One region of the Bradyrhizobium sp. 62B genome, then DNA from elsewhere that is predicted to be linked to it. Evidence: riboswitches for the same ligand, from Rfam matches in the RefSeq annotation. Region 1 holds a riboswitch; each other region holds the start of a gene.

Region 1 (9,981 bases):
TGCGGATGATCCACGCCGCCGGCATGGTCGGCCTGGAAGCGCATATCCGCTTCACGCCGGGCATGGCGACGACCGCGCGCGCCGCCTTGCTGAGAGGCGCGCCGATTCTGTGCGACGCGCGCATGGTTTCGGAAGGGATCACGCGCGCAAGGCTGCCCGCGGCCAATGCCGTCATCTGCACGCTCGGCGATGAGACCGTGCCCGCACTCGCGCAATCCATGCGCAACACCCGCTCGGCCGCGGCACTCGAGCTGTGGCGGCCGCATCTGGACGGCGCGATCGTCGCGATCGGCAATGCGCCGACGGCGCTGTTTCATCTGCTCAACATGCTGGAGGATACAGACTGCCCGCGGCCGGCGGCGATCATCGGCTGCCCGGTCGGCTTCGTCGGTGCAGCCGAGTCCAAGGCGGCGCTGATGGCCGCTCCGCCAGCGCCGGCGCTGACCGTCGAAGGCCGCCTCGGCGGCTCCGCGATCACGGTCGCGGCCGTCAACGCGCTGGCGAGCCGGAGCGAATAGCGATGGGACGCATCATCTGCTGCGGTCTCGGCCCCGGTGATCCCGATCTGATGAGCGTGCGCTCCGACCGCACGGTGCGGGCTGCGAAGCACGTCGCATACTTTCGCAAGAAGGGCAGGCCGGGCCAGGCGCGGCGCATCGTCGAGGGCATGCTGACGACTGAAGTCACCGAATACCCCATGGAATACCCTGTCACGACCGAGATCGCCTTCGACAGTGCGGAATACGTCCAGCTGCTCGCCGGTTTCTACGACGAATGGGCGGAGCGCCTGGCGCGGCTTTCGCGTGCGGTCGACGTCGTCGTGCTCTGCGAGGGCGATCCTTACTTCTACGGCTCCTTCATGCATCTGCACACGCGCCTGCAGGGGCGTGTCGAGATCGAGGTGATCGCCGGCATTCCCGGCATGGTCGGCTGCTGGAACGGCGTCGGACAGCCGATCGCGCTTGGCGATGATGTGACGACCGTGCTGATGGGCACGCTTCCCGAAGGTGAGCTCGAGCGGCGCATGCGGGATTCCGATGCGCTCGTCGTGATGAAGACCGGCCGCAATCTGGCAAAGGTGCGCCGCGCGCTCGCATCTGCCGGCCGGCTGGACGACGCCTGGCTGGTCGAGCGCGGCACCATGCCGGGCGAGCGTGTGGTGCGGCTGGCGGAGATCGATGCCGCCGACTGTCCTTATTTTGCGATCGTGCTGGTGCACGGCAAGGGCCGGCATCTGGAAGCCGCCGAATGACGGGCACGCTGACCATCGCGGGCCTCGGGCCGGGCAGCGATGCCCTGGTGACGCCCGAGGTCACGGCCGCGCTTGCCGCCGCGACCGACATTCTCGGCTACGCGCCCTATGTCGCGCGCGTGCCGCCGCGTGCTGGGCTGAAGCTGCATCCCTCCGACAACCGCGAGGAGCTGCAGCGCGCGAGCGAAGCGTTGCGGCTTGCGTCCGAGGGTGGGCAGGTCGTCGTTGTGTCATCCGGCGATCCCGGCGTGTTCGCGATGGCCTCGGCCGTGTTCGAGGCCCTGCAGCAGGCGCCGCAATATCAGGCGCTGCCGATCCGCGTGCTGCCGGGGATCACCGCCATGCTGGCGGCGGCTGCGCGAGCCGGCGCGCCGCTCGGCCATGATTTCTGCGCGATCAACCTCTCGGATAATCTCAAGCCTTGGCCTGTGATCGAAAAGCGCCTGCGCCTCGCAGCGGAAGCCGATTTTTCGATTGCGATGTACAATCCGCGATCGGCGAGCCGGCCCGAGGGCTTTGGCCGCGCGCTGGCGGCGCTGAAGGAGGCCGGCTGCGGCGAGCGCCTCGTGATCTTTGCGCGCGCGGTCAGCGCGGCCGACGAGAAGATCGTGACCGTGACGCTGAACGAAGCGGCGCCGGAGATGGCCGACATGCGCACGCTGGTGATCGTCGGCAATTCGCAGACTCGCCGTGTCGGCCGCTGGGTCTATGCACCGAGGCGGGTCGAATGACCGAGCCACTGCATCACCTCAGCGACGCTCTCGACCCGTCGGCGCTCGGGCAGCGTCGGCCGCGAGATCATGACCACGGGAAGGCCCAGCATGCGGGCCGCGTCGACCTTGGCACGCGCGCCGTCGCCGCCGGAATTGCGGGCGACGATCCACGCGATCTCGCGGGCGCGCAGCATCTCGAGCTCGCTGTGAAGCGTGAACGGTCCGCGCGACACGATCACGTCAGCGGCGAAGGGCAGGGCCGCGTCCGGCGGATCGACGAAGCGCAGCGTGTAGGCATGCTGCGGCTTCATCGCGAACGGCGCGATATGCTGGCGGCCGATGGCGAGGAACACGTTCGCGGGCGCCTCGGGCAGCGCGGCGGCGGCGGCACTGATATCTGCAACCTCGATCCAATTGTCCCCGGACATGCTGCCCCAGGGCGCGCGCTCCAGCGCGAGCAGCGGCGTCCCGGTGTCCGCGCAAGCTTCGAGCGCGTTGCGGCTCATCTCGGCAGCGAATGGATGCGTCGCGTCGATCACATGCGTGATGCGCTCGTCGCGGATGTAACCCGCAAGCCCGCTGACGCCGCCAAAACCGCCGATGCGGGTCGGCAGCGGCTGATCGGCCGGCACGTGAGTGCGACCGGCGTACGAATAGACGGCATCGATGCGCGCGCGCGCGACCTCGGCTGCGAGCGAGCTCGCATCGGCCGTCCCGCCCAGTATGAGGGCGCGCATCATGGCTGATCCCTGGCTGACCATCATCGGTATCGGCGAAGATGGCCTTGCCGGGCTGTCGGAAGCAAGCCGAAAGGCGCTTGCCGATGCCGAAACCGTCTTTGGCGGGGAACGGCACCTCGCGCTCGCCGGCGTGGGCAGTCGCGGCCGTGCGTGGCCAGCGCCCTTCGATGCCGGTGTCGTGCTGAGCTGCCGCGATCGGCCGACAGTGGTGCTCGCTTCCGGCGATCCGTTCTGGCATGGCGCAGGCGCTGTTCTCGCCGAGAGACTCGGTAGCGACGAGTGGATCGCGCATCCGGGACCGTCGACGTTTTCGCTCGCGGCTGCGCGCTTAGGCTGGCGGCTGGAGACCACGATATGCATTGGCCTCCATGCCGCGCCGTTCGAGCGTCTCGTGCCGCATCTGGCGCGAGACGCGCGCATCATCTGCCTGATGCGTGATGCAACGGCGGTTGATGCTCTCGCGAAATGGCTGACCGATCGCGGATGGGGTGCCTCGCTGATGTGGACACTCGAGGCGCTTGGCGGGCCACAGGAATATACGGACCAGCATCGCGTCGACCTCTTTGCCGAGGAGGTGACCTCAAATCTGGTCGCGGTGGCCTTGTGGGCGAGGGGCACGCAAGGCATTCCCCGCAGCTCAGGGTTACCGGACGATCTGTTCGTCCACGACGGCCAGATCACCAAGCGCCCCGTGCGCGCGCTCGCGCTCTCGGCGCTGGCGCCGCGTCCGGGCGAAGGGCTGTGGGATATTGGCGCGGGATCGGGGTCGATCTCGGTCGAGTGGGCGCTGTGCGGCGGGACGGCGACCGCCATCGAGGCACGCGAGGATCGCGTCGCGAATATCAGCAAGAATGCCGCCGCGTTCGGGCTGGCGCACCGGATCAGCGTCGTCACGGGAAAAGCGCCCGATGCGCTCGCTAAGCTGGAAGCGCCGGATGCCGTCTTCATTGGCGGCGGTCTCGATCGCGCGATGTTCGATGCCGTCTGGTCGCGCCTCGCGCCTGGAATGCGGCTGGTCGCACATTCGGTCACGCTGGAAACCGAAGCGCTGCTCGGCGAGCTACAGCAGGGCCATGGCGGCGAGCTGATGCGGGTCGAGATCGCGCATTCCGCGCCGCTCGGCCGCTATCGTTCCTGGGAAGCTGCACGGCCTGTGGTGCAGTGGAGTGTGACCCGATGAAAGTGGCTGGCTTCGGGTTCAGGAGAGATGTCACGCTGGCCTCGCTGCGCGATGCGCTGCGGGCGGCGGGCGGTCCCGAAGGTCTCGCAGCGATGGCAACTGTCAGCGACAAGGCCGACGCGGAGCCGCTAAAGCAGCTCGCGCGTGAGTGCGGTGTGCCGATCAAGGCTGTTCCGGCTGAGATGTTGGCCGGGATCGCAACGCCGAGCCAGTCGGATCTCGTGATGGAGAAGTTCAGGACCGGATCGGTCGCAGAAGCCGCGGCCCTCGCGGCGGCTGGACCTCGCGCGCGGCTGATTGCGACGCGGGCGGTCTCGCAGGATCGCGCCGCAACCGCCGCAATCGCGGAAGGAGACGGCGCATGACGGTGCATTTCATCGGCGCCGGGCCGGGCGCGCCAGATCTGCTGACCCTGCGCGGCCGCGACCTGATCGCGGCCTGTCCGGTCTGTCTCTATGCGGGCTCACTGATCCCTGAGGGGGTGCTTGCGCATTGCCCTCCCGGCGCGCGCATCGTCAACACCGCGCCGCTGTCGCTCGATGAGATCATCGCGGAGATCGCCACGGCGCATGCCGAGGGCAAGGATGTCGCACGGCTGCATTCCGGCGATCTCTCGATCTGGTCGGCGATGGGCGAGCAGCTCCGCCGCCTGCGCGCGCTGGGCATTCCCTTTTCGGTCACGCCGGGCGTGCCGTCCTTCTCCGCCGCTGCGGCAGCGCTCGAGGCTGAGCTGACCCTACCGGGGCTTGCCCAGACGGTCGTCCTGACGCGCACGCCGGGTCGCGCCAGTGCAATGCCTGACGGCGAGAAGCTGGCCGCGTTCGCCGCGACCGGCGCGGTGCTCGCGATTCATCTGTCGATACACCTGCTCGACCAAGTCATCGCCGAGCTCACGCCGCATTACGGCGAAATTTGTCCGGTCGCGATCGTCTGGCGCGCGAGCTGGCCGGACCAGCGTATCGTGCGCGCGACGCTCGGCACGCTCGATGCAGCAGTCGGCGCGGAGATGGAGCGTACTGCGCTGATCCTGGTCGGCAAGACGCTTGGCGCTGCGGATTTTGACGAGAGCCGCCTCTACGCCGCCGACTACGACCGTCGCTATCGGCCCGTCGGCGCCGAGCCGCGCTTTCCGGAGGCGTCGTGATGGCGGTGGGCCTTGTCATCTCCGCGCCGGCCTCCGGCGTCGGCAAGACCACGCTGACGCTGGCGCTCGCACGCGCCTGGCGCCATCGCGGCCTGAATGTGCAGTGCTTCAAGAGTGGCCCCGACTACATCGATCCCGCCTTCCACGCGGCTGCGACGGGCCGCGCCTCCGTCAATGTCGATAGCTGGGCGATGGACCGCGGAACGATCGCCCATCTCGTCAGCCGCGGCGCGGATGCCGATGTCGTGCTCGCCGAGGGCTCGATGGGCCTGTTCGACGGCGTCGCCGCGCGCGGCGTCTGCGGCACCGGTGCTACCGCCGACATTGCGGAGATGCTGGGCTGGCCGGTGCTGCTGGTGATCGACCCCTCTGGACAGGCGCAGACAGCGGCGGCGATCGCCGCAGGCCTGCGTGATTACCGCGCCGGTGTGCGCCTCGCGGGCGTCGTGCTCAATCGTGTCGCCAGTCCGCGCCATGAAGATCTGGTGCGGCGTGCGCTCAATGATGCCGGCATCGCCGTGTTCGGCGCGCTGCCGCGTCATGCCGAGATCAGCCTGCCGAAGCGGCATCTCGGCCTGGTGCAGGCCGAAGAGCAGGCCGAGATCGGCAAGCTGATCGACGAGGCCGCGCGCTTCGTCGCCGAGCGTGTCGATCTCGATGCGGTGCTGCGATCCGCAGCCGGATGGTCGCCGCGGCCGACCGCGGATGGCCTGAACGTGGTGCCGCCCGGCCAGCGCATTGCGTTGGCGCGTGATGCCGCGTTCTCCTTCGTCTATCCGCATATGCTTGAAGCCTGGCGCGCGGCGGGCGCCGAGATCGTGCCGTTCTCGCCGCTGGCCGATGAAGCGCCTGATGCGAGCGCCGATGTGTGCTGGCTGCCGGGCGGCTATCCCGAGCTCCATGCCGGCAGGATCGCGGCCAATGCGCGGTTTCGCGAGGGCCTGCGCGCCTTCGCCGAAACGCGGCCCGTGCATGGCGAATGCGGGGGCTATATGGTGCTGGGAGCCGCTTTGACCGACGCGGACGGGATCCGCCATGAGATGACAGACCTGCTTGGCCTCGAGACCAGCTTTGCCAAACGCCGCATGCATCTGGGCTATCGCCTCGCGACGCTCGCCGCGCCGATGCCGGGACATCGCGCCGGGGCGCGCCTGCGCGGCCATGAGTTTCACTATTCGACCATTCTCGCCCAGCCTGACACGCCGCTCGCGGTCGTGCATGATGCGACGGGTGCAATCATCGCCGAGACCGGCTCGCGGCGCGGCCATGTCAGCGGCACGTTCTTTCATCTGATCGCGGAGGACCGGTGAGCGGGTTCGTTTCCTTCATCTCCGCCGGACCCGGCGACCCTGAATTGCTCACGCTCAAGGGCGCCGCGCGGCTGCGCGAGGCCGACGTCGTGCTCTATGACGATCTCGCCTCGGGCGCGATCCTCGATCTCGCCCGGCCCGAAGCCAATCTCGTCGCGGTCGGTAAGCGGGCAGGGCGGCCCTCGACCAAGCAGCATCACGTCAACCGTCTGCTGGTCGACTATGCCGTAACGGGCGCGCGCGTGGTGCGGCTGAAGTCCGGCGATGCCGGGATATTCGGCCGCCTCGAGGAGGAGATCGAGACGCTGCGCGAAGCCGGCATCGGCTATGAGATCGTTCCCGGCGTCACCTCGGCTTGCGCCGCCGCGGCCCAGGCCGGCATTCCCCTGACAAGGCGCCACACCTCGCGCCGGGTGCAGTTCATCACCGGCGCGGACGTCACCGGCGAGCTGCCGCCCAACCTGAATTGGGCGGCGCTGGCCGATCCTGAAGCGACGACCGTGGTCTATATGGGCCGACGCACCTTTCCGGCGCTTGCCGCAAAATTGATCGCGCATGGGCTTGCCGCGGATACGCCGGCGCTGGTCGCCGAATCCCTCGGCCGTTCCGACGAGCGGCTGGTCCGCACCACCATTGCCGAGCTTGCCGAGCAGCTTGCCCGCGGCGGCGCCGCTTCCACCGCCGCCGTGATCCTGTTCGGCGCGCTGGCGGGGGATTATCCGTCGTGACGGCCGCGGCCGCCCTTCGCCTCTTGACGCAGGCGCGCCGAAAGGAGCACACAGGAGGGGCATGGTGCTCAACGCGGCGCAAAGCGCCGGAGCATAATCGGGAATGGGGATGGGCGGACCAAGTTGCGGCGCTCAAAACCCCAGCCGCCCCCGCGACTGTAAGCGGTGAGGGGCTCCGATCAGCCACTGGGCCGCAAGGCCCGGGAAGGCCGGAGAACCCAGTGAACCGCGAGCCAGGAGACCGGCCCTGCACGTTTTGAGGCCAAGGCCGTCGGGTGTGACGGCAGGAAGGATCTGAGCCATGCATATCGAACCCGGGATCGTGACGGGCGCCAAGCTCGTGTTGAGTTACGCAACCGGCATCGCCGCAGGCGGCGTTGCCCTGAAGCTCGCGGCCAAGACCGTACGCGAGCAGGGCATGACGTCGTTCGCCGCGCGCACCTTGGCCACGACGGTTCTCGTCTTCGTCTTCTTCGAGATCCTGCCGCACTTCCCGGTCGGCGTCTCCGAGGTCCACTTCATTCTCGGCTCGACCTTGTTCCTGCTGTTCGGTGCGGCGCCCGCCGCCTTTGGCCTCGCGTTCGGCCTGCTGCTTCAGGGCGTGTTCTTCGAGCCGGCCGACATCCCGCAATACGGCATGAATGTCACGACGCTCCTGGTGCCGCTGTTCGCGATCCAGGCCATCGCAACGCGGATCATCCCGCGCAACACCGCCTATGTCGATTTGAAGTATCGCCAGGCGCTGGCGCTGTCGACGACCTATCAGGCCGGCGTGATCGGCTGGGTGGCGTTCTGGGCGCTCTACGGCTCGGGCTTTGCGATGAGCAACCTCGCCAGCATCGCGACGTTCGCCGCCTCTTACGCGCTGGTCATCGTGATCGAGCCGCTGGCTGATCTGGCCGTGCTGGCGCTGGCGAAGTCGCTGCGCGGCGTCACCGCGCCGGGCTTCGTCACCCCGCGCCTGCACAACGCGGCCTAAAGAGACAAGGGGCGGCCGTCATGGCCGCCCCCGGCGCCCGCGATGCTCACGCTTTCCCTGATCGGCATCGGTTGCGGCGATCCTGGCCAGCTCACGCGCGCCGCCGTTGAAGCCATCAACGCCGCCGACCTCGTCCTGATCCCGCGCAAGGGAACGGCGAAGTCCGATCTCGCCGATCTCAGGCGGACGATCTGCGCGGATGTCCTGACCAATCAAACGACGCGTATCGCCGAGTTCGACCTTCCGGTGCGCGACACCGAGGAAGCGGATTACCGCAAGGGCGTGGACGACTGGCACGATGCGGTTGCCGCGACCTGGCAGCATGCGGTCGCAGATCATCTCAAGGGTGAGGGCAAGGTTGCGCTGCTGATCTGGGGCGATCCCTCGCTGTATGATTCCTCGCTGCGCATTGCGCGGCGGCTCGATCCCTTGCCTAAAATCGAAGTGGTGCCCGGCATCACCTCGATCCAGGCGCTGTGCGCGGCCCATGCGCTGCCGCTCAACGACATCGGCGAGCCATTTCTGGTCACGACGGGACGGCGCCTGCGCGAAGGCGGCTGGCCGCAAGGCGTCGACACCGTGGTGGTGATGCTCGACGGCGGCACGGCGTTCCAGTCGATCGATCCTGATAGCCTCCACATTTACTGGGGCGCCTATCTCGGCATGCAAGATCAGATCATCCTATCCGGCGCGCTCGCCGAGGCCGGCCCGCGCATCGTGGCCGTGCGGCAGGAGGCGCGCGCGCGCCACGGCTGGATCATGGACAGCTACATTCTCAAGCGTACGCGTTAAGCGAGGCAGCATGCTCCCCGACTGGGTCACCCAGAAATGCCCCGAAATCTCCGCGGTCCATCGCGACGCGGCGATCGCGCGTCAGGCGCAACTGACGAAGCCGACCGGTGCGCTCGGCCGGCTCGAGCAGCTCGCGATCGAGCTCGCGGGCTTGCAGGCCACCGAGCAGCCGCGCGCGGCGCGCGTGCCGATCGTCGTCTTCGCCGGCGACCACGGCATCGTCGCCCAGGGCGTGTCGGCCTATCCGCAAGCGGTGACCATCGCGATGATGGCGAATTTTGCCGCGGGCGGTGCCGCGATCTCGGTGCTGGCGCGCGAGCTTGGCTGCAGCCTGGAAGTGGTCGACGCCGGCACGCTTGCGCAGGAGGAGATGACGGGAATCGTCACCGACAAGCCGCGCTATGGCACGCGCGATTTCAGCGTCGAAGCCGCGCTCACACCTGCGGAACTGGCGTTCGCCTTCGAGGCCGGCCAGCGCGCGGTCGCGCGTGCGGCGGCCAACCCGCCTGATCTCCTGATCTTCGGCGAGATGGGGATCGGCAACACCACCACATCGGCAGCGATTGCCGCGAGCCTGCTCGGCATCAGCGCCGAGGAGATCGCAGGCAGCGGGACCGGCGTCGATGCCGCTGGCCGGGCGCACAAGGCGCGGGTGATCGACGCGGCGATCGCGCATCATGGCGTTGCCGGCGTTTCGCCCGAAAAAATCCTGTGCGCCGTCGGCGGTCTCGAAATCGCGGCGATCTCGGGCGCGATCATCGCGGCCGCGCAGCGCCGCATTCCCGTATTGATCGACGGCTTCATCGTGTCGGTCGCAGCGCTCGCAACAGTGCGGCTGAACCCGTTGTGCCAGCCGTTCCTGCTGCCGTCGCATCAATCGGCCGAGCAGGGGCACCGGCTGGTGCTGCGCGCGCTGAACGTGCAGCCGCTGATCAGCCTCGATCTCAGGCTCGGCGAGGGATCGGGCGCCGCCATCGCGCTGCCCTTGGTGCGCAGCGCCTGCGCACTCCACAACGGCATGGCGACCTTTGCCGAAGCCAATGTGCCGGACAGGCCTAGCTGACCCGCTGATTGACCGAGACGACGCGCCATCCGGTCGCGAGGCGATCGATCCGGGTCAGCGACAGCGGATCGATCACGAAG
Region 2 (9,981 bases), 720 kb from region 1:
CGAGCGCAACAGGGACAATCCCGACGGCCGCAACCATATCTGCGCGCCGCCGCCGGCCGCCTCTCTGGTCGATACGGTCTACTGCTTCGCGCTGGGAGGTGCCACGTGAGATTCATATTGGTGAACGGCAGAACCCCGTTCCGCAAGACGTCGTGTCTGTGGTGCTGCGAGGAGATCGACGGTGGCTATCTGCGCGATGCCAGGACGCTGCTGCGCTACTGCGGCTACGAGTGCTACGCAATTCACCAGGAAGCGGCGCCGTTGATCCAGGAGCGTACGCGCGCGGCGTCCTGAGCAGACAGGCAGGAAAGAGGCGAGGACACGGCATTGAGATTCATGCTCGTCAATCAGGAACATCCCCGCCACGGCGCGGCCTGCAGCGCATGCGCCCGGCCGCTGGGTTCGAGTTACGTCCGGCAGGTGTCCAGGCAAGAGCGGTATTGCGGCTACGATTGCTACCGCCAGCAGACGGCCATGGACGTGCTGTGGCCTTACCGCAGCGCGATCGAGACGGTCGCGGTGCTGACGGCCATCACGAGCTGGAGCTGGATGATGCAGATGGGCGCGCTCTCGCGCTCATTGGCTGAGGCATATCTGCGCGTGCACAACCTTCGAACCCTGGAAGGAGGTGACGGCTAGCCTCACGATGCCGGCCGCGCAGATCCGTCGGCCGCAGTTCCCGCGTCCAGCTTCGCGCCGCGTCCAGCCCCGGCGGTCGCGAGGCTAGCGCGATGGGGCTGCGGCCGATGCCGTTGGTTCCGCGCTCACTTCGTGCGTCGTGACGCGCTGCTCGGATTTCGCGGCAATCATGCCGCTGCCCTCGAACCTTGCGCGGTAGACCAGCACGTTCTCGATCACGCGCTGGACGTAGTTGCGCGTCTCCGACAGCGGGATGCGCTCGACCCAGTCGACCGGATCGACATTGGGATCCCTGGGGTCGCCGCGGGCCTGCACCCATTCGCGCACCCGGCCACGGCCGGCATTGTAGCCGGCGAAGGTCATGATCTGGTTGCCGCGATATTCCGACAACAGCGCGCTGAGCTCGGCCGCGCCCATCTGCGTGTTGTAGACGGGATCGGAGACCATCTTGTCCCAGTCATAGGTCAGGCCGAAACGCTTGGCGGTATCGCGTCCCGCTTCCGGCGTCACCTGCATCAGCCCGACCGCGTTGGCGGCCGACTTGTCGCGCTGGTCGAACGAGCTTTCGGTGCGCGCCACCGAATAGATCACGCTGGTCTCGATCGCAGGCGCGACCTGCCGGTGCTCGGGGATGCCGATGGTCGGAAACGCGTAATGGTCGAGCGCGAGCCCGCGCGCCAGCGCCGTCTTGCCGATCTCCAACATGACGCGCGCATCGCTGCGCCGTCCGGCGAGCTCGCCGAGCGCTTCCAGCGCGGTGACGTCGGTGCTCTCCTTGGCGAAATCCTCGGCGTAGTAGAACACCATGTCGCGCTCGCCGATGCCGTAGAGCATGTCGGCGGCACGCACGCGCTCGTCCGTGGGCGGCGTATCGGCGGCGGCCAGGACGGGCGAGGGCGGGCGCAGCTCGATGCGGTCGAGGCCGAGCTTTGCACGGGCGAGCTGGCCGTAATAGGCGGTCGGATAGCGCGATGCCGCCCGATAGCTCATGCGCGCATCGGCCACGGCACCCATCGCCTCGGCGGCGCGGCCACGCCAGTAATGGGCGCGCGACAGCGCGATCGGATTGGCCGAGCCTTCGTCGATGGCGGCGAAGTGCACCATCGCCGTCCTGGGATCGTCGAGGAAGCGCAGCGCGATCCAGCCGCACATGAAGTGGTAGTCGACGCGGTAGACTTCCTTCTCCGGCACAGCCGCGGTGCGCACCACGTCGTAGGCGGTCTTCGCCTTGCCCTGGTCGAGCAGCTTGCGCGCAAGCAGGCGGCGCTCACGCCACCAGGCATCGGTATCCTGCGCCGCCATGGTCTCGGGCGCGGCCGCCAGGATCACCTCGGCGGCATCGTCGATGCGATCCTTCTGCAGGTGCCATTGCGCGCGGCACAGCACATAGCCGAGATCGCGGCGTGCATCGGTCGCCACGTCGTCGAGATGATCCTTGGCCTTGCTGGCCTTGCCGGTCACGGCGGCGCAGGCCTTGACGATCGCGAGCGCATCCTCGCCGAGCCGTTTTGCGGCGCGCCGGGCGCCGGCGTAGTCCTTGGCGCCGAGCCGCCTGTCCATGCGGGCGCGATGATCGTCCGCAGTCAGGAGATCGCGGAACGCCTCGTAGGAATCCTCCTCGCTGCGCTCGGACAATTCGTCCGTGCGCCAGGCCTCGCGCACCAGCCGCGTGGCCCGGTCGGTATCGCCTTCGGCGAGCAGCACGCGGGCGAGCGCGAACTTGCCCTTGGCGCTGATCGGACGGTCCATGGTGAATTTGTGCACGGTGGCCGCATCGCTCTTCTCCTGCCACAGCCGCGCCTCGGCGCGGCGGCGCAGCAGGGTGCGGCTCGGCCAGTCCGGATTGGCGGCGAGGAAGGCGGCGTAGCGCTTGAAATTCGCCGTGCTCTCGGAATGGCGCAGCATGAACCAGTCGGCGAGCTTCTGCCCCGCGGGATCGGCAATGCGATCGCGCGCCGCGCTTGCGTCCTCGGTCTTGCCCTTGCGCGCGAGGTCGATTGCGTCCTTCAGCGCGGCGAGGTCGCCGGTCAGTGGCGGCAACGCCGGTTTGCTGGACGGCTCGTCGCTACTCTTCGACTTGCGCTTGGCCTCGGCAGGCTTGCCATTTGCTTGCTTGACATGCCGCGCCTTGCCGCTAGCTGCATGACGCGGCTTGCCGGCTTTGGCCTCATGCGACTTCTTCGGCGCGGACGATTTGTGACTGCTCTTCGCCGCGAGCTCGGTGGGAAGGAGGGCCAATGCGGCCACGGCAACGACACACGCGAGCGAGCGTAGGCACTGGTTCATTCCATGGTCCCCCTGCGAAACCATTACAAACCAAGGTCCGCGACGACATGCGGCTTGAGAATCAAAGACGACGGCAAACGATGCCACGGCATCGTTTCGCATCCTTCACGCTGTCGCAACAATGCGGCAAAATACGGATTGGAACCGGGGAACCTCGGAAAGGACAATCTCTTTAACCTTTGTTAACGCATTGGCTCGCGGGCCGCTTACCGACGGCTCACCGCGTCATGGATGCGCAGATGCGCGTGTTCCCTGGACCAAATCCGGTGTATTGAGTGCCCGGTTCCGTCCTTTCACCCTTTGCCCCCTGCACCTATGCCGATTTTCAACCAGTCGATCCGGCGCAAGATCGTCGGCATCGCCCTCGGATTGATCGTCCTGATGCTGGTCACCTCGATCCTGTCGATGGTGATGTCGAGCCAGGTCGGCGTCCTCCTCGACGAGCTGACCAACCGCTATATCCCCGCCTACAGCCATCTCGCCCGCGCCAACATCCGTTCTCTGGAGCGGGCGCTCGCGCTGCGGCAGATGGTGATGACCCGAATGGGATCCTCGTCGGACGAGGAGGCCTATGCGGCGCGGCTTCGCGACTTCCAGGCATTGGACCGCAAGTTCGAGGAGGAGGCCGAGACCGCGCGCAAGCTCATCAACGCGATCATCGACGATCCCAGAACCTATTCCGACAATGCCGCGCTGGCGCGGCTCGACGTCCGGATCGAGAGTGCCGTGGCCGAGCTGCGGCGCGATCTGGACGAGGGCAATGCCAGACTGGTCAAGCAGGTCGACGCCAAGGACATGCCCGCGGCCCGCGGCACGCTGGAGCATCTCGATATCTTGCGCGACGCGTTCAACCGCAAGATCGACGCGATCCGCGCCGACATGCTGGCGCAGGTGTTCTTCTCGACGTCGCAGGTGATCAGCCGCCAGCATCAGGCGATCGTCGTTTCGGGCGTCGTGACCTTGCTCGCCGCGATCGTCGGCTTGATCTTTGCGCTTCTGGTGTCCAGCGGCATCACGCGCCCGGTGCGGCTGCTGCTCGCCGGTGCCCGCGAGATCGAGGCCGGCCGCTTCGACAAGACCATCACCGTCTCCACCCAGGACGAGATCGGCGAGCTCGCCGCGGCCTTCAACCGCATGACCGAGCAGCTCCGCCACAACGAGCGGATCCGCGAGACCTTTGGCCGCTACATCGATCCCAAGGTGGTGCAGGGGCTGATCGACCGGCCGGAGGTCGCGATCGACGGCGAGCGCCGGGTCATGACCATCATGTTCTGCGACATGAGCGGCTTCACCTCGATGAGCGAAGGCATGACGCCGCGCGGCCTCGTCAGGGTGATGAACCACTATTTCACGGTGATGTCCGCTCCCATCCGAAGCAATCGCGGCGTCATCGACAAATATATCGGCGACGCCATCATGTCCTATTGGGGCCCGCCCTTCATCGAGGAGGGCGAGCAGGCGCTGCTTGCCGGCACCGCGGCCATCGAGATGGCCGACCAGGTGCCCGCGCTGCAGCGCCAGCTGCCGGACCTGCTCGGCATTCGCGCCATGCCCGCGCCGTGCGATTTGCGGATCGGCATCGCAACCGGCGAGGTGCTGACCGGCAGCATCGGCTCGGAGCTGATGATGAGCTTCACGGTGATGGGCGATGCCGTGAACCTGGCCTCGCGGCTGGAAGCCGTCAACAAGGTCTACGGCACCCGCATCCTGATCTCGCAGGCCACCGCCGAGGCGATCGGATCGCAGCTCGAGCTGCGCGAAATCGATCGCCTGGCAGTCGCCGGCCAGACCGCGCCGCAGACGATCTTCGAGGTGATGGCGAGGGCTGGCGCGCTCACGGATGCGCAATTTGGCTTGCGCACGCACTATGCCGAGGCGCTCGCCGCCTATCGCGCCCGGCGCTTCGATGCGGCGCGCGCGGCCTTTGGCGCGGCGCTCGAAGCCGTCCCCGGCGACGGCCCCTCGCGCACGATGCTCGGCCGCATCGCGCAGTTCGAGGCGAGCCCGCCGGACCAGGGATGGGACGGCGCCTGGCGCCTCGACAGCAAATAGCCTGCCGCACCGGAAAAATTATTTCTACGGGATAACGATGTTCGCCGTGACCTATTTCCCGGGCTTAGGTTGGGTGTCCTTGTGGCGTTTGATGGGGACACGCCGATGCCAGAACTTCAGGACAGGCTGGAACGGTTCGAGACGCTCACCGCCGAATGCGAGCTGATCGCCAAGCTCGCCACCGACAGCACCAAGCGCGAGTTCTATCTGAAGCTTTCGGAGCAGTACCGTCAGCTGGCGCTGGACATGCGGCAGGCGATCGCGACCAAGGCGGCGGAAACTCAGGCGGCGGCCTGAGGCCGGCTGCAATCCGTTCTTAACGTTTGGCGCGCATCCTGATGGCATGCGGGCGTCGCTGATCGGCTGTGCCCGTGTTGGGAAGGCCGGGGTTCGCTGCAATGCAGCGTGCGCCGTGAACGTCGTTTTGCCATGCCTCACAGGGCAATCCCATGCGCCTCGTTGCCGTGATCATCATCGCGCTCATGACGGCGGCCTGCGACCAGGAGCAGGACATCACCGGCTCGACGCCGGTCTGTCCCTTGCGGAACTACAGCTACAACCCCCGCGACATGAACCAGTGCGTCAATGCCTGCAAATCATGCGATCGCGGCACAACCGTCACCTGCACGACCTCCTGCAGCCTCAAGGGCGCGCGCTGAGCGCATCGCCTGCTGCCTTGCAGGGATCGCAACCGCGCCATCCCCGGCCGCCATCGTCCCCGCCATCTCGACCTGATAGGGTCGGTTGGAGCAGGGGGACATCGGATGAAATTCGCAAGCTTTGAAATCAACAACGTGGCGTCATGGGGTCTGGTGGACGGCGACGCCGTGGCCGATCTCGGCGCGGTGCTGGGCGATCGCTATCCCGATCTCAAATCGGCGATCGCCGCGGGCGTTCTGTCCGAGGTCGCCGCCGCGGCAGCCCGGGCGAAGCGCCATCCGCTGGCCAGCATCGCCTTCCTGCCTGTGATCCCGAACCCCGACAAGATCCTCTGCATCGGGCTCAACTATGAGAACCACCGCAAGGAGACCGGGCGTACCGAGGTCGACAATCCCACCGTGTTCGGCCGCTTCGCCAACAGCCAGACCGGGCATCTCACCGACATCATCCGCCCGAAGGTCTCGACCCAGCTCGACTTCGAGGGCGAGCTCGCCGTCGTGATCGGCAAGGCCGGCCGCTACATCCCCCGCGCCGAGGCGTTCGGCCATGTGGCCGGCTATGCCTGCTACAACGAGGGCAGCGTCCGCGACTACCAGCGCCATACCCATCAGTTCACGCCGGGCAAGAACTTTCCCGCCACCGGCGCCTTCGGCCCGTTCCTGGTGACGCCCGACGAGGTCGGAGAGGTCGGGCCGCTGCGGCTGCAGACCCGGCTCAACGGCGAGGTGGTGCAGGACACCACCATCGATCAGATGATCTTCGATATCCCGCGCCAGATCGAATATTGCTCGCAGTTTACCCGGCTCGAGCCCGGCGACGTCATCGCCACCGGCACGCCGGGCGGCGTCGGCTCGCGGCGCACCCCGCCGCTCTGGATGAAGGCGGGCGATGTCGTCGAGGTCGAGATCGACAAGGTCGGCCTGCTGCGCAATGCCGTCGCCGACGAGGCCTGACGGAACCGACGGTGCTGGGGCACCGGAACGATTCACATGGGTTAGCCATTGAAGACGAGGGCAGGACGCGGAGTCCGATGGAATGGGTATGCTCGATCCCGGCCGATTTCTGGTGTCGTGCTCGCATTGCGACGCCTGGCCGATGGCGGCCAATGTGAAGCGGTCGAGCTGGTCGGCGTCGCCGCATGAGGTTCGCTTTGTCTGCACGCGCTGCCGCCGCGAGGAGACTGCGATCGTCTCGGCCTCCGGCGAATTGACCCCGATCAAGCGCGTCGATGTTCCGCCTCGCGATGTCGCTGCCGCCTGGGCCCAGGCCCAGCGTTTGCGAGGGCGGACTTGAGCCGCAGTTGCTACACCGACTGGCCGATTGACTCTCCGGCGGAACGGCACGTAGATGATCGTGACGGTTCTCCTCATGGAGATCAAAAGGGAATGTGGTGCGGGACGTCCCAACGCCGGGATTTGTCTCAACGCCACGGCTGCCCCCGCAACTGTAAGCGGTGAATCTTTCGTCCTGTGCCACTGGGAATCTCGGTCCTGGGAAGGCGACGCAAGGTAACGACCCGCGAGCCAGGAGACCTGCCGTCAGCCGTGGTCACACGCGAGGATGTCGGTCGGGGAGTACAGACATTGGCTTCACCGGAGCAGCCCATCGCTCTGCCGTGAAACCTCGTTCGCTGTGACGTGCCACCGACGTCATACCGAGGTTACAACATTGTCCCGTCTCGCTTCTGCTGCCCGGCGCCTCAGCGTAGGCCTGTTCGCATCCGTCTCGCTCCATTCGCTCGGTCTCTCCGCCGCCTTCGCCCAGCATGCTGTCGCCGAGCAGTTGCCGCCGGTCGAGGTGAGCAAGCCCGACGATCAGAACCGCACGCGGGCCAGGGCGATCGGTGAGGGCGAGACGACGAGGCCGCGGCGAGCCGCGAATGTCGCGCCGGCAGGCAATGGCACCGGCTCATCCGGCCCGGGCTCCGAGGCTGTCGCGGGTGACGGCGGCATCGTCGGAGCCGCCACGACCGTCATCACGGCCGCGGATATCGCGCATGCGCCGTCGCAGACGCTTGCCGAGATCATCGCCACGCAGACTCCGGGAGCCCAGATCACGACGTTCTATGGCGGCCAGATCGGCGCCAAGACCAGCGTGGACCTGCGTGGCTTCGGCGCCTTTGCCACCGCCAACACGCTGGTGCTGGTCAACGGCCGGCGGCTCAATGATGTCGACATGGCGCAGGTGGACCTCTCCACCATCCCGCTCAATTCCATCGAGCGTATCGAGATCACGCGCGGCAACTCCGGCGCGGTGCTCTACGGCGACAACGCGGTCGGCGGCGTGATCAACATCGTCACCAAGACCGGAAGCGGCGGACCGCCCGTGACCGCGCGCATCGAGGCCGCCTTCGGCTCGTTCAACACCAGGCTCGGCAATGTCTCGACCTCGCTCAATTCCGGGCCGTGGTCGACCTCGTTCTACGGCAATGCCGTCAGCACCGACGGCTATCGCGACAACAATCGCTATTCCCAGCAGAATGGCGTCGGCAATCTCAATTACACGACGCCGGGCCTGACGGCGTTTCTCACGGTCACCGGCGACAATCAGGAGCTGCGCCTGCCGGGCGGCCGCACCGTCGATCCCTCCATCGGCCTCGACGAGCTCAAGACCAGCCGCCGAGGCACCAGCACGCCGTTCAACTACGCCAACCAGCAGGGCATTAGCGCGACAGCCGGCTTCACCAAGACCCTGGTCAACGGCGTCGATCTCATCGTCGACGGCGGTGTGCGCGACAAGAAGCAGCAGAGCGCGTTCTTCTCCAGCCCGGCGCCGGTTCCTGCCTTCTTCACCTCGACTTATGTCGATTCCAACCTGACGACGTGGTCGATCACGCCGCGGCTCAGCGTGAAGAGCCTGCTGCTCGGCATGCCGTCGCAGCTCCTGACTGGCATCGACTACTACGATGCGAGCTTCCGGCAGGACCGCGGCGCCGGGCAGGGGCTCGCCGCCTGGCACAATTACGACCTCAGGCAGCAGACGGTCGCCGGTTATTTCCAGCACACATTGGGAGTCGCGCCCACGACCGACATCTCCTACGGGGCGCGGGTGCAGAACGTCAGGCTTGCGGCACGCGACAATTTCGACGCGGCGGCGCCGTTCAACGCCGACATCGGCGCGTCGCCGCTGACCAGCGAGGAGACCCAATATGCGCTGCATCTGGGAGCCGAGCATCGCCTCAATGACGTGGTCTCGCTGTTCGGCCGCGCCGCGCGCGCCTTCCGCACGCCTGACGTCGACGAGCGGCTGTCCTCGGGGCCGTCCTTCGATCCCCTGACCTTCGCGGCCATCCCGCAAACGTTCCAGCTCAAGACCCAGACCTCGCAGGACATCGAGGGCGGCCTGCGCATCAAGGGCGGCGGACTTCAGCTGCAGAGCAGCCTCTATCTGATGGACCTCACCAACGAGGTCCATTTCAACCCGGTCCTGTTCTACAACACCAATCTCGATCCGACCCGCCGCTACGGCTCGGAGACCAGCCTGTCCTATCGCGTCAACGACGCCCTGCTGCTGCGCTCCGGCATGGCCTATACCCGCGCGGTCTTCCGCGAAGGCGTCTGGGCCGGCAACGACGTGCCGCTGGTGTCGCGCTATACGGCAAGCGCCGGCGTCACCTGGAACATCTGGCAGAACTATCTGGTGCTCGATGCCACCGCGCGGTTCTGGAGCGAGCGGCGCATGGACAACGACCAGGCGGGCACGCAGAAGCCGATTCCGGCCAACGGCACGATCGATCTCAAGCTCAGCGGCCAGGTTGAGCGCTACTTTTGGTCGCTCAGCGTCAACAACGTGCTGAACGCGCTCTACTACGACTACGCCATCGCCAGCACTTTCACCGACGGCCGCTTCAGCGCCTATCCGCTGCCCGGCCGCTCCTATCTGCTCAAGGCCGGCGCGACGTTCTGATCAAGGCTTACACCTCGCTACGGCTGTCGCTCACCCTCAGATGAACTGGTATTCCTCAACAAGGAGATCATCCATGGCCTTCAGCATCCTGCCGTCTCACGGCGACGGCTTCCGCCTTCACCCGGTCGCGCCGCGCCTTGCGCCGATGTTCTGCTTTGCGCTGCTGACGGCATCATGCGCGCTCGCAAGCTTCGGTTTCGCCTGCGTCACGCCGTTTGCGGCCTTCGCCGTCGTTGCGGCGGCGATGCTGCCGCTGCGCCAGGCGCTGCTCGTCGTCACCGGCGCCTGGCTGGTGAACCAGACCATCGGCTTCGGCGCGCTGCACTATCCCGTTGACGCCGGCACCATCGTATGGGGCTTTGTCATCGGCGCGGCTGCGCTGCTGGCGACGGCGGCCTCGTCGATGGTGCTCGGCCTGCTACCCCGGGGGCGCACGCC
Region 3 (9,981 bases), 280 kb from region 1:
GCCAGCCTGGTTGGAATTACAACCGGTCCGAAAGGGCTCAACGTTCGTTCGTTTGAATGCAACAAGTGCGATCAAGTGATCACTATCTCGTCGGAGATTTCCCGATTAAGCGGCCCGCACTCCCGCAGGTCGGTCCGGCTTTGAAGGTGCCGAGCTGCCCGACCATGACTAAGCAAAAAGTTACGTTGAGCCAGTTGCTGTCGAGTATTGGTCAGCGAGCAAGTTAGGGTCGCGCACCGGTCGCCACGCGCGCCGTTTGCCGTGCGATGTAAGACCGCGCCAATATCAAACCGTGCTCTTTCTGCCGCGTATAGCAATCGCAAGACATCGCTTCGAGTGCCTGTCGATCCCGTATTTTTATCGTTCCTCGCGAATAAACGATTGCTCCCGATCGTTGTACCTTCCCGGCAACTTCCGTTACCGACGTTCGACGTACACCGAGCATCTCGGCAAGAAACTCATGCGTCAGCTCCGCGACATCGCCGCGAGCGTGATCAACGGTTTGCAATATCCAACGGCAGAAGCGCGCCTCGACTTCGTGCACTGCGTTACAGGCGGCAGTAACCCTAGCTTTAGACAAGAGAACATCGTTTTGATGGATACAGAGCGCCTGAATAGCTTCGCTGTTACCCGCAAGTTGCCGAAAGCGCCTGGCAGGTATTTTGCCGGTCTCAATACGCATCTGGACGACTACTCGCACCAGCGAAATAGGCGAACCCAAGCCCGCCATGACGCCCAATGCGCCCTCCCGTCCTACAGTTTCGGTTTCAATGGCGCGGCCATCCGCGAGAACATCGAGTAAAGAGACCATGCCGCTGTGGGGGAAGTAAACAAAGTCGACTTCGTCGCCCGCCTCGATCAGCACCGTACCCCGTGAGATGGATTCCGGCGTCATGTAGGGCATGAGCAGAGCGAGTTGGTCGGTTGGCAAAGAGGACAGCAGCTCGTTGGGATGAGCGAACCCAGATTGAAACATGACAGCATCCTGCCCGATCGGTCGGGCCGACTTCCGCGAGGGGATTACGTCTACGTTCCGAGAGCACGCTCCTCGCGGTAAGGACCTCATAACGTGCACGAGGTTTCGCAACGTTGGGTCAAAATTCTGTATTGTATCTGCATCGGCTTATGCTTTCAGAGTGGCCAAATGCTAATGATCGGAGAACCAAGGGAGCCGCCTCGGTTAACGGCCTCTCGCCTCGACTGAGTCGCGGCGCCTAACTTTGTTCTTTGATAGTGCGGTCGCGCTTGGGTTGAGCCTGCTCCAAAAGTGGCTCAGGACGCTGGCGCTGTCGCTCCTATTTGTCCAGTTCTTCGGTAATCGCCCATCCTCCGTACGATAATGCGCGCACGTTCCATCATGTCAGCATTCGCACGCCCGGTGACCGCAGCCACTCGGTATGGATGGCGGTATCAGCTTGTCGGGCTTGGCGGATCGCGCGTCCCCTCTGAATGCCTGGCGAAAGCGATTTAGCTTTTGCGCGGAGGCGAGTGGCCTCTTCTGCGAGACGATGTTCAAGGGGTGCGGTTTGTTTGGTGCCTCGTCGCAGATGCATGGCGCTAGCTCCTGTCCAGAGGAAGGAGGCGGGAGCGCGTGATCGCGTCCTCATCACCGATAAGTGCCGGGGGCCGTGCGGTGGTGACCTGAGTGTGCACCTCCTGACAAGGGAAAGCCAGTACGAATCCAGAGAGCGCCAAGTGGCGGGCGTCAATTCTTACGACATGCCGAATCATGAGGTTGGCACCAAAGCGTCAACGGCAATAGCCCCGGCATGGTAAGTCGATGGGTCATCCGACCAATCGGTAGGGTTGCACCGGATACCGCACGTGGTCGCAAAGTGGGCGAGCCAAATAGCGGCGGTGAAAAGCGCTTCCTTGGCGATGCCTGCGCTGTTCGGCCGACCTCGTTGGTTCCGAGGCGACTACGCTGCTTGATAGTCTCAATAAACCCGTAGGCAGGAGACATGGCTCGCGGAGAGATCGATGTGGAACGCATCCGCCCGACCTTTGATGAAGGCGATTCCTCCTAAGCAACAGCGCCGATTGAAAACGCGGGATTTAGAATGAAAATCCTTATGTTCGAAATCGGACATTGCTGATATAAGCAGATTATCACCGACCCGACCTGGGCTTACATCGGTGACTGAGAGCCCTTTGCGCTCCCGCCTAATGCGAGCGGCGAGGTCGGGCTATGTCCGATAAAGACGATACGAACGCCTCCTGGGCTGACGTTCCGAAGTGCCCTTCATGTCTCCGGGTACTCACTTACCGGGTCCTTAAATTGTTTGACCCGCACTCGAATCGGACTGTGCAGCTATTTCAGTGCGACAGTTGCCGCAAGCACGTTTGGGAAGATGAAGTCGTTTAAGGCACCCAGTTGGCGGCATCGCGAGGCGAACCGCGACCGTTCAGCGGGTTCTCTGTCACGCTCCTAGAGGCCTGCAACATCGCCGTGCTTGGAAGGTTGGCGAGACATCGAGCTTGGCTTCGATAGCGTTGCGCAGGTAGATCGGAGAGCAAGCAATGTCTGACGCGACGAATGTCGACGTTCCTACTGATCCGCTAGCAGATGTCGACGACCGAACCACAACTGAAGATGCATTGAGGCTCATCACTGCCTTTCTGCGCATCAAGGATGCGCAGGTGCGTGCGGAGGTGTTAGCGATCGCGGAGCGGCTCGTCGCCAACGGAGCTTGAATCATGGGGCAACCGACCGAACCGCTCCTGACTCGGCCCCGGTTCGGCGCTTGTGGCAGAAGCGGACATCGACCAGCCGACAGTCCCCGATGCGTCCGTCGAAAATGGACCCGGGGCGGACAATGCCAACGGCGCAATTCACTTCAATGGCGCAGATAGCGCCATCCGACGACGACACCGCTCACCGAGACGATGGTGCCAAGGATCGATAGCAGCCAAACCACGAGATCCCAGGCCGGGCGATACATCAGCAGCAACCGGAAATCGAAACTGTGCAGCGCGTTGAACAGCCAGCGATAGGTCCGCCGGCTGCCGTCCGCGCGGCCGATGATGTCGCCGGTAACGGAGCTGATGTGAAACCATGTTCTGGCGTCGTCATCGAAGACAGCGCGCAGCACCGGCAGTTCGCGCTGGTGATGATGCGCATACCAATGGGAATCGTAGTCGTCGAGGACGAGCCGTTCCGCGAGGCGCGCTTGCGGCAGCAATTTCGCTGCGGCCGTCCAAAGCCGATCCTGCGGGAGTGTCGCGATTCGACCCGACGTGATATCCAGCGGCCTCTGCGTGCCGTCACGCGATGCGGCGATCATCATCGGGCCGCCATCGAGCCAGACGAAGCGCGCTTCGACCGCGGCGGATTGCGGCGTCGGCAGCTTTGTCGCAATGGTCGGCGCATCATGGCCGGCGTAACGTTGCAGCGTCTCCCGCGTGGTGTTACGGCCTGCAAAAATTTCGCCGGGATTGAGTGACAGCCAACCGGAGAACATCCAGGTCAGCACGAAGGCGCCCGCGATCAGTCCAGTGACGTGGTGCCAAGCCATCCAGCCGCGGTACGGGGAGATCCCGCCGCTCGTGTACCGCCGCTTCAGCCGCAGGCGCAGGATGCCGATCCAGATGCCGGTGACGCCGACGATGAGGCAGATGCCGGAGATCCAGAGCACCACCAGCCGCCACAACGGCCCATCCTTGCGCAAAACGGTCGGATAGATCCAATGCGGAATGGAGCCGAGCCAGTTCCAGACGCGCTCGGTGTGGTTGGTATCGAGCACGATCTCGCCGGAGCGCGAGGAAACATAGAGCTTGGTGCCGGCGTTATCGCCGAGCCCGATAAGGTAGAGCGGTCGCAACGGATCGTAACGGGCGGTGACGCTCCATTGATCGCGATCGACGATGTCTTCCAGTTGCGGCGATTTGCTCGCGGGATGATGTTGCGCGACCGCAAGAGCTTCCCGTTCGGAGACCCCGGTCACGACGCGGCCATCGGCCGCGGAGATCGCCTGCCGCTGACCGTCCCAGCCAATCATCCGATACACCGGCTCGTCGGCCAGCATGGCGAGCCGGAGATCGCGCGGGTAGCGCGTCGCGCCTGCGACCCTCATCGCATCGTCCGGCGATAGCTTCACCTTCTCCCATTGAATGTCGGGAAGCGCTGCCAGCCTTTCCTTGTCGGCAAGACCGGGAAACGCGACATACATCATCACCACGCCTGACATGAACCACATGGCGAAGAACAGGCAGGTGACGATGCCGAGCCAGCGGTGGCCGATATACAGCCACCGCCGGAGCGTGCGTTTCAGGGTGCGTGACACGCTCAGAACTTCACGTTGACGGCGAGTTGGGCCGTGCGAGGCATTCCGAGCAGCCACTGCGTGGTGCCGCCGGACGTCGTGTAAATCTCATCGAAGAGATGGTAGACGCGGAACGACACGGTGGTGTTGAGATCGGGCTTCCACTGCGCGCCGGCATTGACGATGTTGTAGGCCGGGCGCGTCATCGTGTTGGCATTGTCCGCGTAGGTCTTGCCGACGATCTGCACGCCCGCATTGGCCGACCAGTTGGGTGCAAAGGCCCAGGTCGCCCAGATGTTGGAAACGGTCTGCGGTACGTTGACCGGCACGTTGCCGGCATAGTTCACGGCTGCGCCACCAACCGATTGCACGAAGTCGTCGTACTTCGCGCGCAGGAAGGCGGTGTTTGCATCTATTCGCCAGCCATAGTCGAGCAGGAATCCGACTGATGCTTCGATCCCACGCGATGATTGCTGGCCGACCTGGACGGTGAGCGAAGGAACGTTGGGATCGCGGGCCAGCAGGTTGTTCTTCACGATTTCGTAGCCGGCCAGTGTCCATTCACCCCGGCCGCCCCAGAACGATTGCTTGACGCCGATCTCGATCTGTCTGCCGGTGGCCAGATCGAAATTCTTGTTGGCGGACGACAGCGAGATGATCCCCCCGACCGGATCGACCGCGGTGGAATATTGGCCATAGAAAGCGAGGTCCTTGACGGGCGTATAGACCGCGCCGGCGCGCCAGGTCGTCGAGGAGAACGACTTTTCGAAGCTGTTGGCGGGCGTGACATAGTCGGTGCGCGTGACCGTCGGCTCATCCTGGCGGATGCCGGCAATCAGGGACAATTGCTCGGTGACCGACAGCCGGTTCTCGGCGAACAGCGCGTATTGGTTGGTTACGCTGCCGAAACTGGGGACCGTGGCGTTCGGACTGTTGAACACGCCTGGAACGAAGCTGTAGGGGTTGACGGACGACGAGCCGCCATAGGGCGAGTTGTTGGTATGGGTAAAGTTGATGCTGTTGACGTCAAAGCCTGCCAGGAACTCGTTGGCCATGCCGAAGACATGCCCACGAAACTTCGCATCCATGCGATTGCCGACCTGCTGCTGGTCGTGAAAAATCTCGATATAGCTGCTTCGATTGATCAGGCCGGTGCCGGGATTGTAAGCGTAGCTTTCGACGTCCTTCCAGTGCCTCTTGGAGTTCAGGTAGTAGAGCGTGTTCTGGATCGAGATGCCATCAGCGACCTGCCATTCCGTCTTCGCCTGGCTCCAGCTATCCTGGTATCGGATGTGGCTGTCGCTGACGTTGTAGTTCTTGAACCGAAGAGATTCATTGAGCATGCCGTTGATCAGCGGCGTGCCGAAGTAACGTGAGGGGTTGCGGTCGCCATAGTCCGTGGACAGTGTCCAGGTGACGTCTTCGTTCTGCCTGATCTGGACCACGGCATGGAGCGCGACATTCGAAGTCTTGTCACGATCAACCCAGCCGTCCGACATGTTGCCGGTGGCGGTGATGCGATAGGCGACGTCCCTGCTCACTGGACCTCCGCTATCCACGGCAATTCGCCGCGTCATGTTGCTGTCCAGCGACATCTCGGCCTGGTTGCGAGGGACCCACGATGGCAGTTTCGAGACGACGTTGATGGCGCCGCCGACCGCACCCGCGCCGTACATCACCGAAGCAGGGCCGCGCAATACCTCGATGCGCTCGGTCGACCATGTGTCGAACGGAAAGGTCACGGTGCCGGCGCCGATATAAAGCTGGGTGCCGTCATAGAGCGTCATGACAGACCCAAGGCCCGTGAAGCCGCGGGTGTTGAACGAGACGCCGCCGTTGCCTGGTGCCGGGCTTGCAGTGAAGCCGGTGGCGTTCTGCGTCACCGCGTCGAGGATGTTCTGCTGGCCGCGTTCAGAAATGGTCTTGGCCGAGATCACCTCCACGCTGGCCGGCGTCTGCAGTCGCGTCAGGCCTAGTCGGCTGCCGGCCGTGCTAGCGCCGGTGAGGTTGAGCGTCGGTGCGGCGAATACGGGACCCGCTGGGTTGGTCGTCGGAGCCCGCGTTTCGGCGGTAGCTGCGTTTCGCTGCTGGCGTGGGCGCGCGAGGCGCGTGGCATTGCTGCGTCGGGCGCTCCGGGCATTCGGTGGCTTCGCCGACGGCTCCACTACGACAGGATCGAGCGTCTGCGCTGGTCTTGCGGATTGTGCCCAGCCATTGCTCGACACCACGAGGCAGGAAAATGCAACTGAACGGAGCAACGCGCAGCGTGGCGCGAAGATCTTACGGGAGGTCATCAATAGTCTCGCGATAACGTGGCACGTCACCGCGAACGCAGCTTGGCCGCTGCCTCAAGAGGAAGGCAGCTCAACACTCATCAGGACACCCCGCCCAATGTGCTCGCGTGTGACCACGACTGACGGCAGGTCTCCTGGCTCGCGGGTCGTTGCCTGTCGCCGCCTTCCCAGGCCCGCAGGCCCAGTGGCTTTTGACGAAGGCTCGCCGCTTACAGTTGCGGGGGCAGCCACGGCGTTGGGGGACACCCGCACCGTATTCCCTATTGATCTCCCGAAAGAGAACCGTCGCAGGCAACCTAGTTTTAGTTGCAAAGGACTGTCAACTGGCCATCGGGCGAATTGGCATCCACCCGGGGGCGGCGTTTCGCCCCTCGGTCCAAATCAGGTGTGGCCCTTCGCGACATCTGCCGCAATTGCATGAGGACGGCAGTATCGAAGCGAGGCAGATATCGACGAATGTTCATGAGTACGCGCCCTAACCCGACCGCAGAGTGCAGACGCGATCCCCTACCCCGGACCCGGCATGTTGCCCGCGAACTGCGGATAGCATTCGCGCAGCTCCTCGCGGATCCGTCCCCGGATCAAGGCCAGCGTCGCGTCGTCCGGCGACGGCGTCGTGACCTCGCATTGCTCGTTGTCGTAGGCAAAGCCCGTCGTGCCGCGAATGTCGCGCCAACCATAGCCGGGATGCGTGCTCTCGAGGCGAAAGCGCCCCGCCTCCCGGTCGAAGGAGAATAGCGCCGCGTTGGTCAGCAGCGCATGCGGGCCGCCGCGCCGATAGACCGTCTCGTCGGTGACCCCAGGCGCAGACACGAAGTCCACGCGCTCTACCAGGGACCGCAGGCTGTGCTCCTCGCGGAATAGAATGACCCGCGGAACGAGGAAGTACAGATAGGCGGAGCCGAACGAGCCGGGCCACCTAACCGGATTGTTCGGGTAGTCGCCGGTGCCGACGAGATTGACATTGCCCCGGCCGTCGATCTGGCCACCGCCGAGAAAGAAGGCATCCAGGCGCCCCTGCGCGGCGCAATCGAACAGCTCCTCGGCTCCTCCGGTGAAGGAATTGTGCTTGACCGATCCGAGGATCGAGACCTGCACGCGCTCCGCTCCGTCACGCTCGTTGAGCGCACGCAACAGCATCGCACCGGCCGCCGGCATCGGCGAGGATTGACCGACCGCAACATGCCGCACGCCCTTCAGCAGCCGCGAGATCGTATAGATCATCAGCTCGCGGCTGGTGCACGCCTCGCTCATGCCGCGCTCCTCGAACCCCGGATATAGGCCTGGAAACCCTCCGGCGAGCGCGCCGCGCGCGCGTATTTCTCGACTTCCTGTCCATCCCTGGGGTACTCGGCGTAAAGCCCCGTGGGCCATCCGCCGTTCTTCAACTGCGCCACCGCACTCACATAGATTGCAGGCAGGACGCCCGCGGCCATTTTCTCGTCCTCGAGCAGTGACGTCTCGGAGATGCGCTCGACGGTCACAAACGCCTTCTTCGAGGCGTGCGCCAGCAGCATCGTTTCGCGCCGGCGCCCCAGCCGAACGTTGCCGAACCGGTCTGCTTCGGGCGCATGAAACAAGGCAATGTCAGGTTGGATCGCCGAGACCACGACGATCTTCTCGCCGTCATCGAACGGATTCGACGTCACCTTCCAGTCGTCCCGCTTCTTGAGGACGTCACTGCCGATGATGCCGCGGATCGGCATGAACGGCACGCCCTTCTCGGCGGCCGTCAGGCCTGCGAACACCGCGGGACGGGTCGCATCGCGCAGGCGAATGGCCCCGTCGCGGACGGCCCGGCTGAAACAGGGGGCGCCGCCGGCTTCGCCGAGACTGACGGCGCTGGTCTCCAGCGTCGTCACGGCGCCGGCGCCGATCAGCATGTCGACCTGCATGCCGCCGATCGGCGCACACACCACATGCAGACCGCGAACGCCGCGATCGATCAGCAGCCGAATCATTCCAGGGGACGCAGCGTAATCGTCAGGCGCCAGACCGAGCTTGCACCCCGAGGGTATCATCTCCGCCATCTCTTGCGGCGTTACGAAGTCTGTCATCTCTTCACCTCTCCCAATCAAGACGCCGATCGAGCAAGACCAACTTCCGGATTTGTCGAAACGCCTAAGTCGCACGAGCCGCCCGATCGTGAATGAGCGAAACTCCGTCAGCCGCGTCCCATGCTGTAGAACTCCGCGTTCGGACGCATGCTGGTGACGTTGGCAAGCCGGTTGGAGAGGCCGAAAAAGGCCGTGATCGCGGCAATGTCCCAGACGTCCTCCTCCGTGAAGCCGTGCGATTTCAGCGCGGCGAAATCGGACTCGGAAACCTCGTAGGCCTCGGTCGAGACGCGGACGGCGAAATCGAGCATCGCCTTCTGGCGGTCCGTGATGTCGGCCTTGCGGTAGTTGACCGCAACCTGGTCCGCGATCAGCGGATCCTTGGCGCGGATGCGCAGGATCGCGCCATGCGCGATGACGCAATACTGGCATTGATTGAGGTTGCTGGTCGCGACCACGATCATTTCCCGCTCGGCCTTGGTGAGATTGCCGGGCTTGTCCATCAGCGCATCGTGGTAGGCAAAGAATGCGCGAAACTCGTCCGGCCGGTGCGCGAGCACGAGAAAGACGTTCGGAATGAAGCCGGACTTCTCCTGGACGGCCAGGATGCGGGTCCGGATGTCGTCCGGCATGTCGGCGAGATCAGGGACGGGGAAGCGACTGATGGCAGATGCCTGGGTCATGGCCTGGATATCCTCGGGCTGGTCGATGGGAATCTCTACCCATCGCGTTCCTCATGTTCTTGGCCCGGGTGATTGCAGGACATCCTCGGGCGGTTGCGTCGAGCGCGTCAGGGGGAGGTTCCGCGGTCGCCCGTAGCGCCCGCCTCCCAGCGCGGCTATCGCCATCAATGCCTGCTTCGACGTCGTAAAGCAATGCAGGCTACCGTAGCCCAGCCCCCCGCGCCCAGCGCGCCGGGGCGATCGCAGGCGCGCTTGTACCCAGACGCCCCGCCTGCAAGCCCCTGCTCTGGCGTGATGAACTTCTCGAAGAGACCGACGTGCCGCCCTGCACCATCCCCGATCGATCAACCTCGCTCCTGCGAGGCTAACAGGTCTTCTGCTGCAAATGCTGGACGCAGGTGCAGGTGGTCGACGTCGGAGAAGTCGTTTTATACTTCACGTCGTAATATGGAAAGCTCGAGGCGTTGGTCGAGCAGCGCGGGAACAGATAGTAGCTGTCGGACAGCTTGACCGTGCCTGCGATGGTGAAGCCGAGGTTGGGCGTGTAATCGTAGGAGACCTCGCTCAGGATGAGCGAGATTTTAGCGTTGGTGGTCCCGCCCGGCGCGGTAAAGGACGACAAAGTCATGGCGGTCCCCGGCGTTCTCGCCCCCGACCCGCTGGTCGACTTGCTCCATTGCACCGT

Evidence for each region. A riboswitch is a leader RNA that binds a small molecule or an ion and turns the genes downstream of it on or off. The one in region 1 is predicted to bind cobalamin.
Region 2: linked by a shared signal. The riboswitch ahead of ML401_RS16155 (TonB-dependent receptor) and the one ahead of ML401_RS12725 (energy-coupling factor ABC transporter permease) in region 1 are both predicted to bind cobalamin.
Region 3: linked by a shared signal. The riboswitch ahead of ML401_RS13975 (TonB-dependent siderophore receptor) and the one ahead of ML401_RS12725 (energy-coupling factor ABC transporter permease) in region 1 are both predicted to bind cobalamin.

What each region holds. Positions count from the first base shown of each region.
Region 1 covers NZ_CP092841.2:2,724,229-2,734,209, forward strand. The annotation lists gene ML401_RS12680 (precorrin-8X methylmutase) at 1-518, shown strand, start outside; gene ML401_RS12685 (precorrin-2 C(20)-methyltransferase) at 521-1,252, shown strand; gene cobJ (precorrin-3B C(17)-methyltransferase) at 1,249-1,983, shown strand; gene ML401_RS12695 (cobalt-precorrin-6A reductase) at 1,959-2,705, opposite strand; gene cbiE (precorrin-6y C5,15-methyltransferase (decarboxylating) subunit CbiE) at 2,704-3,885, shown strand; gene ML401_RS12705 (cobalamin biosynthesis protein) at 3,882-4,250, shown strand; gene cobM (precorrin-4 C(11)-methyltransferase) at 4,247-5,029, shown strand; gene ML401_RS12715 (cobyrinate a,c-diamide synthase) at 5,029-6,339, shown strand; gene cobA (uroporphyrinogen-III C-methyltransferase) at 6,336-7,067, shown strand; cobalamin riboswitch at 7,113-7,332, shown strand; gene ML401_RS12725 (energy-coupling factor ABC transporter permease) at 7,369-8,046, shown strand; gene cobF (precorrin-6A synthase (deacetylating)) at 8,089-8,838, shown strand; gene cobT (nicotinate-nucleotide--dimethylbenzimidazole phosphoribosyltransferase) at 8,849-9,901, shown strand; gene ML401_RS12740 (histidine phosphatase family protein) at 9,894-9,981, opposite strand, start outside.
Region 2 covers NZ_CP092841.2:3,443,963-3,453,943, forward strand. The annotation lists gene ML401_RS16110 (hypothetical protein) at 1-109, shown strand, start outside; gene ML401_RS16115 (hypothetical protein) at 106-294, shown strand; gene ML401_RS16120 (hypothetical protein) at 337-639, shown strand; gene ML401_RS16125 (lytic transglycosylase domain-containing protein) at 724-2,925, opposite strand; gene ML401_RS16130 (adenylate/guanylate cyclase domain-containing protein) at 3,241-4,977, shown strand; gene ML401_RS16135 (hypothetical protein) at 5,083-5,274, shown strand; gene ML401_RS16140 (hypothetical protein) at 5,427-5,636, shown strand; gene ML401_RS16145 (fumarylacetoacetate hydrolase family protein) at 5,742-6,590, shown strand; gene ML401_RS16150 (hypothetical protein) at 6,673-6,930, shown strand; cobalamin riboswitch at 6,978-7,192, shown strand; gene ML401_RS16155 (TonB-dependent receptor) at 7,306-9,543, shown strand; gene ML401_RS16160 (hypothetical protein) at 9,617-9,981, shown strand, end outside.
Region 3 covers NZ_CP092841.2:3,001,597-3,011,577, reverse strand. The annotation lists gene ML401_RS13990 (Crp/Fnr family transcriptional regulator) at 224-976, opposite strand; gene ML401_RS13985 (hypothetical protein) at 2,521-2,694, shown strand; gene ML401_RS13980 (PepSY domain-containing protein) at 2,838-4,283, opposite strand; gene ML401_RS13975 (TonB-dependent siderophore receptor) at 4,286-6,556, opposite strand; cobalamin riboswitch at 6,663-6,858, opposite strand; gene ML401_RS13970 (CoA-transferase) at 7,064-7,810, opposite strand; gene ML401_RS13965 (CoA transferase subunit A) at 7,807-8,613, opposite strand; gene ML401_RS13960 (peroxidase-related enzyme) at 8,721-9,296, opposite strand; gene ML401_RS13955 (TadE/TadG family type IV pilus assembly protein) at 9,661-9,981, opposite strand, start outside.